DNA from 2 places in the Rhodococcus sp. PAMC28707 genome. Region 2 is predicted to be linked to the other one. Evidence: riboswitches for the same ligand, from Rfam matches in the RefSeq annotation. Region 2 holds a riboswitch; the other holds the start of a gene.

Region 1 (7,122 bases), 2.1 Mb from region 2:
CGTACTTGGACGATATTGCCGAGCGTGCCTTCTCGGTACCCACGGCGTCCAGAACCTCGGCAACACCGTCGGCTGCGTCGCCCTCGACCTTGCCCCGCGCCGAACACGAGGCGATGGTTACCGAGGAGTTGCGCTTGATGCGCTTGACCTTCCACGAATCAGTCGGCGTCCACACGAGAAGACGATCTCCGTCGCGCGCACCCCACAACGGCGTCGCGACGGGAGTCCCGTCCTTCTTGAAGGTGGTCAGTGACACGAATTTTCCGTCGGCGATGCTCGTAAAGGTGGTCATGCCGATAAAGGGTACGGCTACTCCCCCTCCAGGTCGCCTTCGGTTTCGAGATACACCTGGCGTAGGCCGTCGAGGATTGCGGCATCGGGCTCGGCCCACATCTTTCGCTCGGCCGCTTCGAGCAACCGCTCCGCGATCCCGTGCAGAGCCCATGGATTGGACTGCTGCATGAACTTTTGATTCTGCTCGTCCAGGACGTAAGTCTCGGCCAGCTTTTCGTACATCCAATCGGCGACGACATCAGTGGTGGCGTCGTACCCGAACAAGTAGTCGACCGTGGCCGCCATCTCGAACGCGCCCTTGTAGCCGTGTCGGCGCATCGCTTCGAGCCAGCGAGGGTTGATCACGCGTGCGCGGAACACGCGAGCGGTTTCCTCGGACAGCGTTCTGGTCCGCACGGATTCCGGCCTCGTGCTGTCACCGATGTACGCCTCGGGAGACTTCCCCGTCAGGGCACGAACAGTTGCGACCATCCCGCCGTGGTACTGAAAGTAGTCGTCCGAATCGGCGATGTCGTGTTCCCGAGTGTCGGTGTTCTTGGCGGCAACCGCGATGCGGCGGTACGCACTGCGCATATCGTCCGACGCGGGCACTCCGTCGAGACCCCGCCCGTATGCGAAACCACCCCACGTCGTGTAGACCTGCGCCAGGTCCTCGTCGCTGCGCCAGGTCTTGCTGTCGATCAGTTGCAGCAGCCCAGCGCCGTAGGTTCCAGGCTTCGAGCCGAAGATGCGGGTCGTCGAGCGACGCTCATCGCCATGCTCGGCGAGATCTGCCTGAGCGTGTGCGCGAACGTAGTTCTGGTCGGCCGGTTCGTCCAATGCAGCGACGAGGCGTACTGCGTCGTCGAGCATCGCCAGCACGTGAGGAAAGGCGTCACGGAAGAAACCACTGATCCGCACCGTGACGTCGATCCGCGGACGTCCCAGTTCGTCCAGGTCGATGACCTCGAGCTTGGTGACGCGTCTGGAAGCCTCGTCCCACACCGGTGCTACACCGAGGAGTGCGAAGACTTCTGCGACATCGTCGCCGGACGTCCGCATGGCGGAGGTGCCCCACACCGACAGACCCACGGACTTGGGCCACTCCCCGTGGTCCTTGCGGTAGCGGGCGAGAAGCGACTCGGCCATTGCCTGCCCGGTTTCCCACGCCAGGCGCGAGGGCACTGCCTTGGGATCGACAGAGTAGAAGTTCCTGCCGGTAGGTAGAACGTTGATGAGTCCGCGCAGCGGGGACCCGCTCGGTCCGGCGGGAATGAACCCACCGTCGAGCGCATGGAGGATCTGGTCGATCTCGCGAGAGGTTGCCCGAAGCCTGGGAACCACCTCGGTGGCCGCGAAGCGAAGGATCTCGGCAACGACCGGTCCGTGCTCTGCCGCTACTGCTTCGGCGGCGCCGGGATCCCACTGAGTCGTCTGCATCGTCGCCACCAGACCGTGTGCGATCGACTCGATGGCGTCGACTCGTGTTCGCTCCTCGTCTCCGTCTTCGCTCAGTCCCAACGCTTCGCGAAGTCCGGGCACGGTTTGTTCGCCACCCCACATCTGACGTGCACGCAGCATCGCCAGCACCAATTCCACCTCGGCGTCGCCGACCGGCTCCTGACCGAGGATGTGCAGACCGTCCCGGATCTGGACGTCCTTGATCTCGCAGAGCCAACCGTCGACGTGCAGCAGCATGTCGTCGAATACTTCTTCGTCGGGACGCTCCTCCAATCCGAGGTCCTGATGCATCTGGGCCGCAGTCATCAGCGTCCAGATCTGCTGCCTGATAGCAGGCAGTTTGGCCGGGTCCAAAGCCGAAATGTTGGCATGCTCGTCGAGCAACTGCTCGAGCCGGGAGATGTCGCCGTAACTCTCGGCGCGGGCCATCGGCGGGATGAGGTGATCGACCAGAGTGGCGTGGGCACGACGCTTGGCCTGCGTCCCCTCGCCCGGATCGTTGACGAGGAATGGGTAGATCAGCGGCAGGTCGCCGAGTGCGGCATCGGTGCCGCACGAAGCGGACATCCCGAGCGTCTTACCTGGTAGCCACTCGAGGTTGCCATGCTTTCCGAGGTGGACCATCGCATCGGCACCGAAGCCGCCGTCCTGAATCGACGCCTGGATCCAGCGATACGCCGCGAGATAGTGATGACTGGGAGGTAGATCGGGATCGTGATAGATCGCGACGGGTCGCTCGCCGAATCCGCGGGGCGGTTGAACCATGATGACGACGTTGCCGAACTGCATTGCCGCGATGACGATCTCGCCTTCGGGATCGCTCGAGCGATCGACGTACAGATCACCGGGAGCCGGTCCCCAATGCTTCTCGACGGCGGACGTCAGGTCCTCCGGGAGCTCGGCGAACCAAGACCGGTACCGCGCGGCCGAGATGCGGATCGGATTGCCCTCGAGCTGTGCGTCGGTGAGCCAATCCGGGTCTTGTCCACCGCGCGCGATAAGTGCGTGGATGAGTGCGTCGCCATCGCGGGCGGCCAAGCCCGGAACGGCGTCGGGTCCGTCCTCTGGTCCGAGATCGTATCCCGCGGTGCGCATCTCGGTCATGAGCGAAATCGCGCTTGCCGGCGTATCGAGGCCGACGGCATTTCCGATGCGAGCATGTTTGGTCGGGTACGCCGAGAACATCAGGGCAATCCTGCGCTCCGACGTAGGAATGTAGCGAAGTCGTGCATGACGCACCGCGATTCCAGCTACCCGCGCAGCACGTTCGTGATCGGGGACGTAGGTGGTCAGGCCATCGCCGTCGATCTCTTTGAACGAAAACGGAACCGTGATGAGTCGGCCGTCGAATTCGGGAACTGCAACTTGAGTCGCAACGTCGAGCGGCGACATGCCGTCGTCGTTCGCATCCCAGGTAGCCCGACTGCTGGTCAAGCAAAGCCCCTGCAGGATGGGAACGTCCAGCGCGGCTAGTTCGGTCACGTCCCATGCTTCGTCATCGCCGCCTGCCGACGCGCCTGCAGGCTTGGTTCCGCCCGCGGCCAACACAGTCACGATCATCGCGTCGGCCGACTTCAAAGCGCCCAGTAGTTCCGGGTCTGCGGCGCGCAACGACGCGCAGAAGAGCGGAAGCGCCTTCCCACCCTTCGCCTCGACGGCCGCGGCAAGAGCTTCGATGTATGCCGTGTTTCCGGCCAAATGCTGCGCTCGGTAGTAGAGGATCGCGATGGTCGGTCCGCCGGCATCGGCGGGTGTCACCGAAGACTCCAACACTCCCCACGTAGGTGTGTGGACGGGCGCAGAAAACCCGTGACCGGTGAGCAGAACGGTGTCGGACAGGAAGCCGAAGAGTTCGGCAAGATTCTCCGGGCCACCTTCTGCCAGGTAATTGTGGGCTTGAGCTGCGACGTTGCCGGGGACGGTCGACAACTCCATCAACTCGGCGTCCGGCGCCTGCTCCCCACCGAGAACGACCACCGGCACGCCGGAGGCGAGTACCGCATCGACGCCCTCCTCCCAGGACCGCTTCGACCCCAAGATCCGGAGCACGATCAAATCAATGCCCTCAGCCAGCCCGGCAACATCGTCGGCGAGCAGGCGCGAAGGATTTCCCCACCGATAGTCGGCGCCGCTGGCACGCGCGCTGAGCAGGTCGGTGTCCGATGTGGACAGAAGCAGGATCACGGTTACTGCCCTCCTCGGGGTTTTCGCGCCCCGCATTCGTCTTGCGTGTGGGCTCACGGGAGAGGGTCTGGCTTTCACAGTGGCGCGACCGCGCCGGAGTTACACCGGCTTCCTCTCGGCCGAAGCCGTTCGAAGGGGATGCTACCGAAGAAACCCTCCGGCTCGTTACATCGGGAAACCCCGACAGGATGCACTTGTAGCCTGGACAGGTGATGTCGAGCGACCCGAGAACAACCCCCGACCGCTGCCCAGGTGCACTGACCTTGCACCAAGCAGCCGATGGCGCGCTGGCCAGGGTGCGGCTGCCCGGCGGAATGGTCGACCCTTCCCACATGCAGGTTCTCGCAGAGGCTGCTGGCGATCTCGGCAACGGGTCTATGCAGCTGACATCCCGCGGCAACATTCAATTCCGCGGGGTTCGGGACAGCACCGAGCTGGCTCGACGGCTTGCGAATGCCGGTATGTTGCCCTCCCCGTCACACGAGCGTGTGCGCAACATACTTGCCTCGCCCTTGACTGGTCGGGTGAATGGTGTCACCGATGTCCGAACCTTGATCACCGCACTCGACCGAGGCCTGTGCGCCCGTGCCGAGCTGGTGGATCTTCCCGGCCGGACACTGTTCGCCCTCGACGACGGCCGAGGCGATGTCACCGCTCTGGACCCGGACTTCGGTGTCCAAGCGCTCTCGCCCGAGTTGTTCGCCTTGATCCTCGGTGGCGCTGATACGGGTGTCCGGGTCGAACGCGACAGCGTCGTCGATGTGCTGGTGGACACCGCCCGAATATTCGTCTCGTTGCGGGGAACGGAGTGGCGACTGGCCGAGCTCGCCGACGGACCCGCAAGAGTTCTCGCAACGCTGGGCCTCGATTCATCCGGATACGACCCGACAATCACGGGCCCACTGGCCACTCGACCGTCCGATACACCCCCGATCGGGTGGCTGTCGCAGGCCGACGGACTCGTCGCGCTGGGCGGAGTCCTTGCGCTCGGCGTCCTCGACGCACGTCTCGCCGAGTTTCTCGCTGCAATCGACAAGCCGCTCGTCGTCACGCCGTGGCGCGGGATCGTCGTGTGCGATCTCGACGAGGGCGCTGCCGAACAGGTGGTTCGAGTACTGGCCCCGATGGGCCTGATCTTCGATGCCGACTCACCTTGGGTGAACCTCAGCGCCTGTACCGGCTCACCTGGGTGCGAGAAGTCGAATGCAGACGTGCGGGGGGATCTACGTGACGCCGTGGCTGCCGGCCGGAATCTTGCTGACCAACGCGAACATTGGTCAGGATGCGAGCGTCGATGCGGCAGGCCGAAAGGCGAGATCGTGGACGTCGTCGCCACCGGCGCCGGATACCGGGTGTCATGAGGGGTCTCCGTTCTGACCTATCGTGAACTCCATGTACGACTACATCCGCGACGGTGCGGAGATCTATCGACAGTCCTTCGCGACCATTCGAGCCGAGGCGGATCTTTCGGCGTTCGCCCCTGACGTCGCGCAGGTCGTCGTGCGGATGATCCATGCCAGCGGTGAAGTCGACCTCACCGAAGTTGTCGGTGCCACACCGTCGGTTGTTTCCGCCGCCCGCTCTGCCCTTGCTGCAGGTGCACCGGTTCTGTGCGATGTCAAAATGGTCGCGGCAGGCGTCACACGTCGACGGTTGCCCGCCGACAACGAAGTGATCTGCACGCTGTCGGATCCGAGAGTGCGTGATCTCGCGGCCAAGATGGGCACGACTCGAACTGCAGCCGCGCTCGAATTGTGGGGAGATCGGCTCGATGGCGCGGTAGTCGCGATCGGTAACGCACCGACAGCGCTGTTCCATTTACTCGAGATGCTGGCTGCAGGCGCACCCAAACCCGCCGCGATCGTCGGAGGTCCGGTCGGTTTCATCGGTGCTGCCGAATCCAAGGAGGACCTCATCGCATCGAACTTCGGTCTCGAGTATCTGGTGGTTCGAGGACGGCGTGGCGGTAGCGCCATCACAGCCGCCGCAGTGAATGCCATTGCAAGCGAGGAAGAATGAGCATAATTCCAGGCAAGTTGTGGGGCGTCGGCATCGGGCCCGGGGATCCCGAACTGGTGACGGTCAAAGCTGCGCGGGTCATCGGTGAAGCCGATGTCGTGGCATTCCACAGCGCCAAGCATGGCAAATCCATCTCACGCGGAGTCGCCGCCGGCTATATGCGCGAAGGTCAGATCGAAGAGCACCTGGTCTACCCGGTCACCACGGAGAGCACCGATCACCCAGGTGGCTATCAGGGAGCTATCGACGAGTTCTATACCCAGACAGCCGAACGCCTTGCCGCACATCTCGAGTCCGGACTCTCGGTTGTCCTCCTCGCCGAGGGCGACCCGCTTTTCTACAGCTCCTACATGCACATGCACAAGCGGCTCTGCAACCGATTCGACGTCGAGATCGTACCGGGTGTGACTTCGGTGAGTGCGGCCTCGGCCGCACTGAAGACACCATTGGTCGAGCGCGACGAAGTCTTCACGGTGCTACCCGGAACTCTGCCTGTCGCCGAGCTGACGAGACGGCTTCGAAACACCGATGCGGCGGCAATCATGAAGCTCGGGCGCACCTACCCCAATGTTGCAGCTGCACTGAAAGATTCAGGACGACTCGACGAAGCTTTCTACGTCGAACGCGCCAGTACCGGTAGCGAACGGGTTCTTGCCGCTGCCGACGTCGTCGCCGACGAGGTGCCGTACTTCTCCATCGCAATCGTGCCGAGCCCGGCGAACAATCCCGTCGAATCGCGCACGCTGGGTGAAGTCGTCGTAGTCGGCCTCGGTCCGGGTGCAGACAGGTGGACGACAGACGAGGTTCGTCATGAGCTTCGCGCTGCCACGGACCTCGTCGGTTATGTGACGTATCTCGACCGAGTGCCGTTGCAGGCCGGACAGATTCGGCATGCAAGCGACAACAAGGTCGAGTCCGAACGCGCTGCCTTCGCATTGGATCTCGCGAAGCGGGGTCGACGGGTTGTAGTGGTGTCGTCCGGCGATCCTGGAGTGTTTGCAATGGCCTCGGCAGTCATCGAGATCGCCGCCGAAGATCAATGGTCTACCGTGCCGGTGCGGGTCGTCCCCGGAATGACCGCAGCCAATGCGGTTGCAAGCCGCGTCGGTGCACCCCTCGGACACGACTATGCCGTGATTTCACTGTCGGATCGCCTCAAGCCCTGGGACGTCGTGGCCGCCCGCT
Region 2 (7,122 bases):
AGTTGACCGCGCTGATCAACCGGCCGCGCCCGTGATGAGCTCCTCGATCGCAGATCGCACGCGTCCATCCGAACCAGGCGACAACGACGTCCACTGTCGGCCGTCCGCTGCCATGCTCGACGTCGCCACGATCCGGCCACGCCGAGTGTCGAAGAACGCCACCGGATTCTGTCCGACGGTCCGAATTCCGGAACCGACTGTGACCGAGGTGATCTCGGCGTGGGCTGAGCATGTGCTCATGGCTGCGGCGACGTCGGCAGCTGCCGAGTCCTCGATTCCGATGTAGGAGAGTCTCGCAGCAGTGGCGACGCGATCGGTCGGTGCGCCGTCGAGCGCCTCCGCCAGAAGATCTGTCTCCGCGGCGATTCCGTGAAACTCGAACGGTCTTTTCACGCCGAGTGCATCGAGCAGTTCCTGCGCCGGAGCCCCGACCGAAGCGCGTATGCGGAGCCATCCACCCGAAGCTACTGCGAGAACCGAACCGCTCTCGTTGGACGCCAAAGCGATCCGGGTCATCGAAGAATCGTTGGTGAAGGGTCTGTTGATCAGTCGCGCAGCGATGAACCACCGCGGTCGATCCAGAATACGCAACCACATCTCGAGGTCGGGATGAACGCGCCCGTTGGGCAACAATCCGTCGTGATCGAGACCGTCGTACCCACGTCGAAGTGCCGCCGCTCGCTCGGCAGCCCCATCGAACCGCGGGAACACGTCCAGCACTACCGGTAGCTCGACGATTCCGAGGGCCTCGACGAGGTAGTCCATCTGATCGGCGTCGAGTTCGGCGGAGGGAACGGTGTGGCCGAGAGGTCGAGTCCCCAAGTCGATCAACGGTCGTTCCATGTCGGTTCCGCGCCGATGACCGACGGTGCGACGGTGCGGCCGTCACCGAAGTGCTCGAATTGCTTCAGATAACCAGGCGTCCGGTGCTCTTCGTCTTCGTCACCCTGAGCCCCGGCCGTCGATGCCGGCCCACCGGCACCACGGGCCGTGGCTGCAGCATCGTTCGCGCCCGCTCCGAACACACCCGAGCCGTTGGCGCCTGCAAGAACGCGCTCACTGCCTGCCACCGAGGACGCGCCCCCCGGTCCGTTGGGAGCCCCGAACGCGGTGCTACCGAGACCGCCCGACACCCGGCCGAAGCCGACCCCGCCGGTGCCCGCTGACCCGGTGGAACCGATGGACCCGAAGGACATTGCTCGCGTTGCCGCCGAACCCGGTGCTCCAGCATCGGCTCTGCCTGCACCCGCGAGCGGTGATCCCGCCGAGCCCTGCGAAGGGTTCTGTGAGTTCATGAACGTCGACACCGCGGATCCGCCGACGTTGGTGGCCGCGGAAGCAACGGTGGTGACGCTGGAGCCGGCGATCGAACCCGCAGAGCCGGCCACCTGCCCCGCGGCAGCCACCAACGCAGGATTCTGAACTGCTGCTGTAGCTGCGGCGATGACCGCCTGAGCGGGTGAGGTGTGAGCGCTGAACCCGAAGGCTTTCGTTTCCTCGTAGGAGGTGCCCTTGGCGATACTGCCGTCGGGCCCGGAGGTGCCACCGGACGTGTCGTTGACGATCTCGGGCGGCCGATCGAACGAGACCGTCATGGCCAGCGGCGTCGTCGCAGCTTCATAGGCGTCCATGACGATCGCAGCCTGAACGTCTAGTGACTGGTCTGCAACTTCGAGTGCTTCGGCGCTGCCGTTCAGTGCGCCACCAGAGCTGTACGCGGCAACTTTGGCGGATTTCACAGCAGCTATCGCGACCGGATTCGGCATCGCAGCGACCGCAGTCGTATAGGCCGCAGCCTCGGCGAGAGCGTGTCCGCTGATCTCGGTGGCACGCGTTGCCGCACCCTGCGTCCACGCCAAAAATCCGCCGAAGCGAGCTTGGGCCGCATTGGCCGCCTCACCTTCCCAGCCGGCCGCGAGGACAGCCATGACCCGACCAACTGTGATCGATGCGTCGGTATAGGCGGCCGCAACCGACCCCCACGCGCTCGCGGCACCGATCAGCGGGGCCGGACCGGTTCCCAGCAGCAACGCCCCTGAATTTACTGTTGCAGTGCGTGGTAGCCACACGACCCCCGTTACGCCCAGTGTCACAACATCTCCCCCGTCATTTACTCAGCCCCGTCAGTGCTTGTGGATAGTCAGCTCTTCAGATTGTCAGTGCCCGACCGTGTTCGAAGTCGACATCTCGGTACGCGGACGCCTGTGCCCGCAGTGCGGCAGCAGCCTCGATCAGTTCGCCGATGGCGTCGGTGGCAGCGGGAGTGAACGAACCCGCAGCGCGAACGAAGTAGCGATTGGCGAGGAGTGAGACTTCCTCGCTGCCGGAGGGTGTGACTTGAATGGGTAGCGATGCGGCAGTCAGACTCGCCTGGAGCCGAGCTGCGAGGGCATCCAACTCGGCGGCGGCGGCCTCGAGGGCAACCGGGTCGACGCGCACATTTCCGGGCATAACCCCACTCCTTCGTCACGCAGCGAAAATTTCGCTCTCGTAGAACTTTGACGACGGCACTGGGCAATCGGTTCCACTCCGCGTAAAAAAGCTCAGGTGATTTTTTCTGCCGCAGACCGAAGGGTCCATCGCCCACCTCGGAAGTTCAGATTCGTCACCGTCGCGGGTGGGATGTCCACCCGCCAGAACGAGGACGACGGCGCGTCGAGTGCTGTGACGACGACGGCGCGGACGACAGCAGGATGCGTGACCGCCAGCAGCCGACGACGCTCGGTCGCCACCCTGTTCATCCATTGCCCGACGCGGTCGAACAGTGCGTCGATCGATTCACCACATGGTGGGACGGTGGAAGTGTCGGTGAGCCACCCCAGCAGCTCGGACTCGTCGAGGTCATCCATCGTTCGGCCGGTCCATTCGCCGAAATCGAGGTCGGCGAGGTCGGCGACGATGGCTCCCTTTACGCCGAGGACCGCCGCAGTCTGTCGAGTTCGCCGCTCCGGGGCGATCATCGTCATCTCGGCGTCCGAGTCGAACGTGAGTTCCTCCAGCCGCTTCAGCCCGCCCGAATCGACCGGTTCGTCCGAATGAAACCTGGCACGGCGCATTGCCTCGGTCGTGCCATGGCTGACCAGCGAGAGCCGCGTCACTGTCGACGGCATCGAGCACTCCTCTCCACCCATGGGCTCATCGCACCCTGGTTCCGATTGACACCGGGCTGATATCGGTGCCAGAGTTCGCGGGTAAGCGCGATGTGTACAGGCAATTCCGGTGTGAATCCGGAGCGGTTGCGCCACTGTGATCGGACCTCAGCGGTTCCGAGAGCCAGAAAACTGACACATCGCTTCGGTTCGAAAGGGACGCATAATCCCAGGAGGCATTCCATCATGGCCATCGTTCACAATCCCAGCAACGCCACGGAGTCGGCTGCCCTCGCAGTCGTCGTCGCGGCGGTGGTGCTCCTCGCATTCGTCGTGCTCTACCTGGTCGGTTTCGACCAGGGCGCCATTTCACGTAGTGGAATGTACATGCACGAACTGATGCACGACGGACGCCACCTGCTGGGTCTCCCGTGTCACTGACCGCGACGTCCCCGCGTGTGACCACCTTGCAGGGGACCTATCTTCAGTTGCTCGTCCGCGGACTCCTGGCGGGTCTCATCGCAGGTCTGCTCGCGGGCACCATCGCGTTCGTCATCGGTGAGCCTCACGTAAATTCGGCCATCGCCATCGAAGAGGCGGCAGGTGCAGCCGAGCACGCCGAAGTAACTCCGGGCGCACACTCGCACGACGAAGAAGATGCACTCGTAAGCCGTGACGGCCAACGTGCGGGGCTGTTCCTCGCAACCGGGCTGGCAGGGCTCGCGCTCGGTGCCATCTTCGCGACGGTGCTGCACTACGCTCGGCGGTTCACCTCGCTGTCCGGGTCCACACTTGCCCTCGCTGTCGGCGCGCTCGGCTGGGTGGCAATCGAAGCTGTCCCGTTCTTCAAATATCCGGCCAATCCACCTGCTGTGGGCGACCCGGACACCATCAATCAGCGCACCTGGCTGTGGCTCGCTTCTGTTGTTCTCGGGTTGTTGGCGGTAGCAATCGGAATCTACGTCGCGAAAACGGTGGCGTCGCACAGTTCGCTTGCCGTTCGGATCGCGGCTCCGCTGGCGGCGTTCCTCGTCGTGGTAGGCCTGGGATATGTACTGCTGCCCACGATCAACGAGGTCGGCGCGGACTTCCCGGCCACACTGCTGTGGGAGTTCCGACTGTCTTCGCTGGCGACGCAGGCGACGCTGTGGATCGCGCTCGGGTTGGCATTCGCATTCTTCACCGATCGGGCTGTCGGCAAGGCGCGCGAGTCGATTACGGCGTAGCTCTCGAGTTCAGCGCACCCCAGCCCGCTTCAGCGCCCAGTTGGTTCGGGCCCACCCCAGCCCGCTTGAATGGTCCATTCATACGATCAGATGTCTTGAAATCGACCATTCAAGCGGCGGGGAACTACCCGAAACCCAGTTCGTGCAAGCGCTCGTCGTCGATGCCGAAATGGTGCCCTACCTCGTGGGCGACGGTGATCGCGATCTCTCGTCGAGCGGTCTCGGGGTCGTCGACCATATCCAGAATCGGACGACGGTAGATGGTGATCACGTCCGGTAGATGCCCGCTGTACTCGTAGCGGTCGGTGAGCGCGACCCCCTCGTACAGGCCGAGGATGTTCTCGGTGGGGTGCTCTTCCTCGACGAGAATGACGACGTTGTCCATGCGGTCGGTGATGTCCGGCGGAAGCGTGTCGAGGGCGTCGCCGACAGCGTTTTCGAAGTCGGCGCGGCTCATGTCGGTAGGAATGTCATCCTCCCGACGTGATCGGGGCGGCACCGGGCAGCGGCGTCGGAAGTGCCCGACCGTCCGGGGCCGACGGCGGCGGTACCGGCGGTTGACCGTTGATGAGGATGTCGCCCTGTGCCGATCCGACGATCGTCGCGAACCCGCCCGTGTCGAGCTCACTTCCTATCGAACAGCTGACCTGACGGCTACCAGCCAGCCAACTGGTCACGTCGATGTTGTCCCAGAACAGCGTCAGCGTCTTGTCCCGCAGGGAGGTTGGGGAGCCGAGGTATGCGTTCACGGCGTCGGTGCAGACAGTCGTGAGGTAGGCGTCCTGGTCGGCCTCGTTGGGAATTCCGTTCGGAAACTGTTGGCTCAGGTCTGCGACGGAGACCACCTCGAAGGCGTGGGGCGCGCTGCAGTCGACCGGATCGGCGGGCACGTTCTGCAGGATGCCGATGCAGGTGCCGGGCTCCCACACGTTCGACTGATCCAGGTCGAGCACCGAGCCGGTCATCTCCTGCGGAATTCCCGTGTTCGTGGACTTCTGGATTCCACACCGCAATGTTCGTTCGCCCGATGCCCATCCTGCTTGGCTGGGGAACATCAGGCCGACACTGAACTTGCCGCTCGGATCGAACTTGGCACCCAAATAGTCGTCGACGGCATCGACGCAATGCTCGTCGCGTAGCTGTCCGAACCGTTGCGCTCCCGGGTAGACCGAGTTCGGAGCGAACTCGAGCCCGGGGTAGGCACTCAGATCGACGTCGGCTGCTACTTCGAATCGATGTGGGTCGGCGCAGGAGACTTCGGTGAGGTCCTGTCGGTCGGTTTCGGGGTCGTCGGTAGGCGTCCACTGCAGGCACGTGCCTGGATCGGCCGAACCGAACGTCTTGGCCGTGACGGCACCCGACGTCGCAGGCCCGGCGGCCGAGTGGGTGGCGATCTTCTCCGGTTGCGAGAAGCCACCGGACACGGAGAGCGTGATCGCAGCAGCCGCGACGGCCCCCACAGCGACGAAGGCGAGTCCTCGACGCGCACCGTGCGCCGATACTGTGCGCGGGTTGCGTGTCGTTGTGGGTTTCCCCGGCCGAACCGGATCGCTGGTGGACATCAACTCCATCATGCCCGAGTATCTTCGGTTCCTATGACAGACCCCGAGGAGACCAGTGCTGACATCGCCGAGCTTGCGGGCCGACTGTTCACGATGGCCCGCGACGGTGATGCCGAGTCGTTGAAGATATATCTGGACGCCGGAGTGCCGGTCGACCTCAACAACGAGGCGGGGGACACCCTGGTCATGCTGGCGGCCTATCACGGTCACCCGCGCACTGTTCGCATGCTGGTCGGCCAGGGTGCAGATGTGAATCGGCCGAACGAGAAGGGCCAGACGCCGCTCGCAGGCGCGGTCTTCAAGGGGGAGGACGAGGTGGTGCGGGAGCTGGTCGAGGGCGGAGCGGATCCGCACGGTGGTCATCCGTCGGCGATCGACGCGGCGCGCATGTTCGGACGCGAGGACTACCTGGTCTTGCTCGGCAAGTAAGGTTTTCCTCGTGATCGACCTGAAGTTTCTTCGTGAGAATCCCGATGTCGTCCGTGCCTCACAGCACACCCGTGGGGAAGATCCCGCGCTAGTCGACGTGCTCCTCGGCGCCGATGCGTCCCGACGGGCCGCAGTGCTTGCCGGCGATCAGCTCCGCGCCGAGCAGAAGGCCCTCGGCAAACGCGTCGGGAAGGCGTCAGCGGAGGAGCGTCCTGCGTTGTTGGCAGGGTCGTCCGAACTGGCGGCGAAGGTCAAGGCTGCTGAGGCGCGCCAGAACGAGGCAGATGCTGCGGTGGACAGCGCGCAACGCGCGTTGTCGAACGTCGTCGAAGAGGGAGCTCCGGCCGGCGGCGAAGACGACTTCGTGTTGATGGAAACCGTCGGTGAGATCCCGACGTTCGACTTCGAGCCGAAGGACCACCTCGAGCTTGGTGAGTCGCTGAAGCTGATCGACATGGAACGCGGCGCGAAGGTGTCGGGTTCGCGGTTCTACTTCATGACCGGGTACGGTGCGCTGCTGCAGCAGGGGATGTTGCAACTGGCGGCGCAGAAGGCCGTCAAGAACGGGTTCACCATGATGATCCCGCCGGTGGTGGTGCGGCCGGAGATCATGGCGGGAACCGGATTCCTGGGAGCGCACGCCGATGAAATCTACCGACTCGAAGCCGACGATCTGTATCTCGTCGGCACGTCGGAAGTCGCGCTGGCCGGCTATCACGCAGGCGAGATCCTCGACCTGTCCGAAGGCCCGAAGCGCTATGCGGGCTGGTCGACGTGCTTTCGTCGCGAAGCGGGTTCGTACGGCAAGGACACTCG

Evidence for each region. Region 2 has a riboswitch for cobalamin ahead of E5720_RS09655 (CbtB-domain containing protein). Riboswitches for the same ligand answer to the same signal wherever they lie in the genome.
Region 1: it holds a riboswitch for cobalamin, as region 2 does, so the genes downstream of both, cobN (cobaltochelatase subunit CobN) here and E5720_RS09655 (CbtB-domain containing protein) in region 2, are expected to answer to the same signal.

Annotation. Positions count from the first base shown of each region.
Region 1 covers NZ_CP039253.1:22,738-29,859, forward strand. The annotation lists gene E5720_RS00070 (PPOX class F420-dependent oxidoreductase) at 1-292, opposite strand, end outside; gene cobN (cobaltochelatase subunit CobN) at 310-3,918, opposite strand; cobalamin riboswitch at 3,965-4,091, opposite strand; gene cobG (precorrin-3B synthase) at 4,131-5,279, shown strand; gene E5720_RS00085 (precorrin-8X methylmutase) at 5,311-5,937, shown strand; gene cobJ (precorrin-3B C(17)-methyltransferase) at 5,934-7,122, shown strand, end outside.
Region 2 covers NZ_CP039253.1:2,131,844-2,138,965, reverse strand. The annotation lists gene E5720_RS09680 (histidine phosphatase family protein) at 1-6, shown strand, start outside; gene E5720_RS09675 (ESX secretion-associated protein EspG) at 16-843, opposite strand; gene E5720_RS09670 (PPE domain-containing protein) at 828-2,093, opposite strand; gene E5720_RS09665 (PE domain-containing protein) at 2,149-2,451, opposite strand; gene E5720_RS09660 (histidine phosphatase family protein) at 2,544-3,110, opposite strand; cobalamin riboswitch at 3,166-3,304, shown strand; gene E5720_RS09655 (CbtB-domain containing protein) at 3,336-3,530, shown strand; gene E5720_RS09650 (CbtA family protein) at 3,557-4,315, shown strand; gene E5720_RS09645 (metallopeptidase family protein) at 4,440-4,772, opposite strand; gene E5720_RS09640 (septum formation family protein) at 4,786-5,877, opposite strand; gene E5720_RS09635 (ankyrin repeat domain-containing protein) at 5,911-6,306, shown strand; gene serS (serine--tRNA ligase) at 6,317-7,122, shown strand, end outside.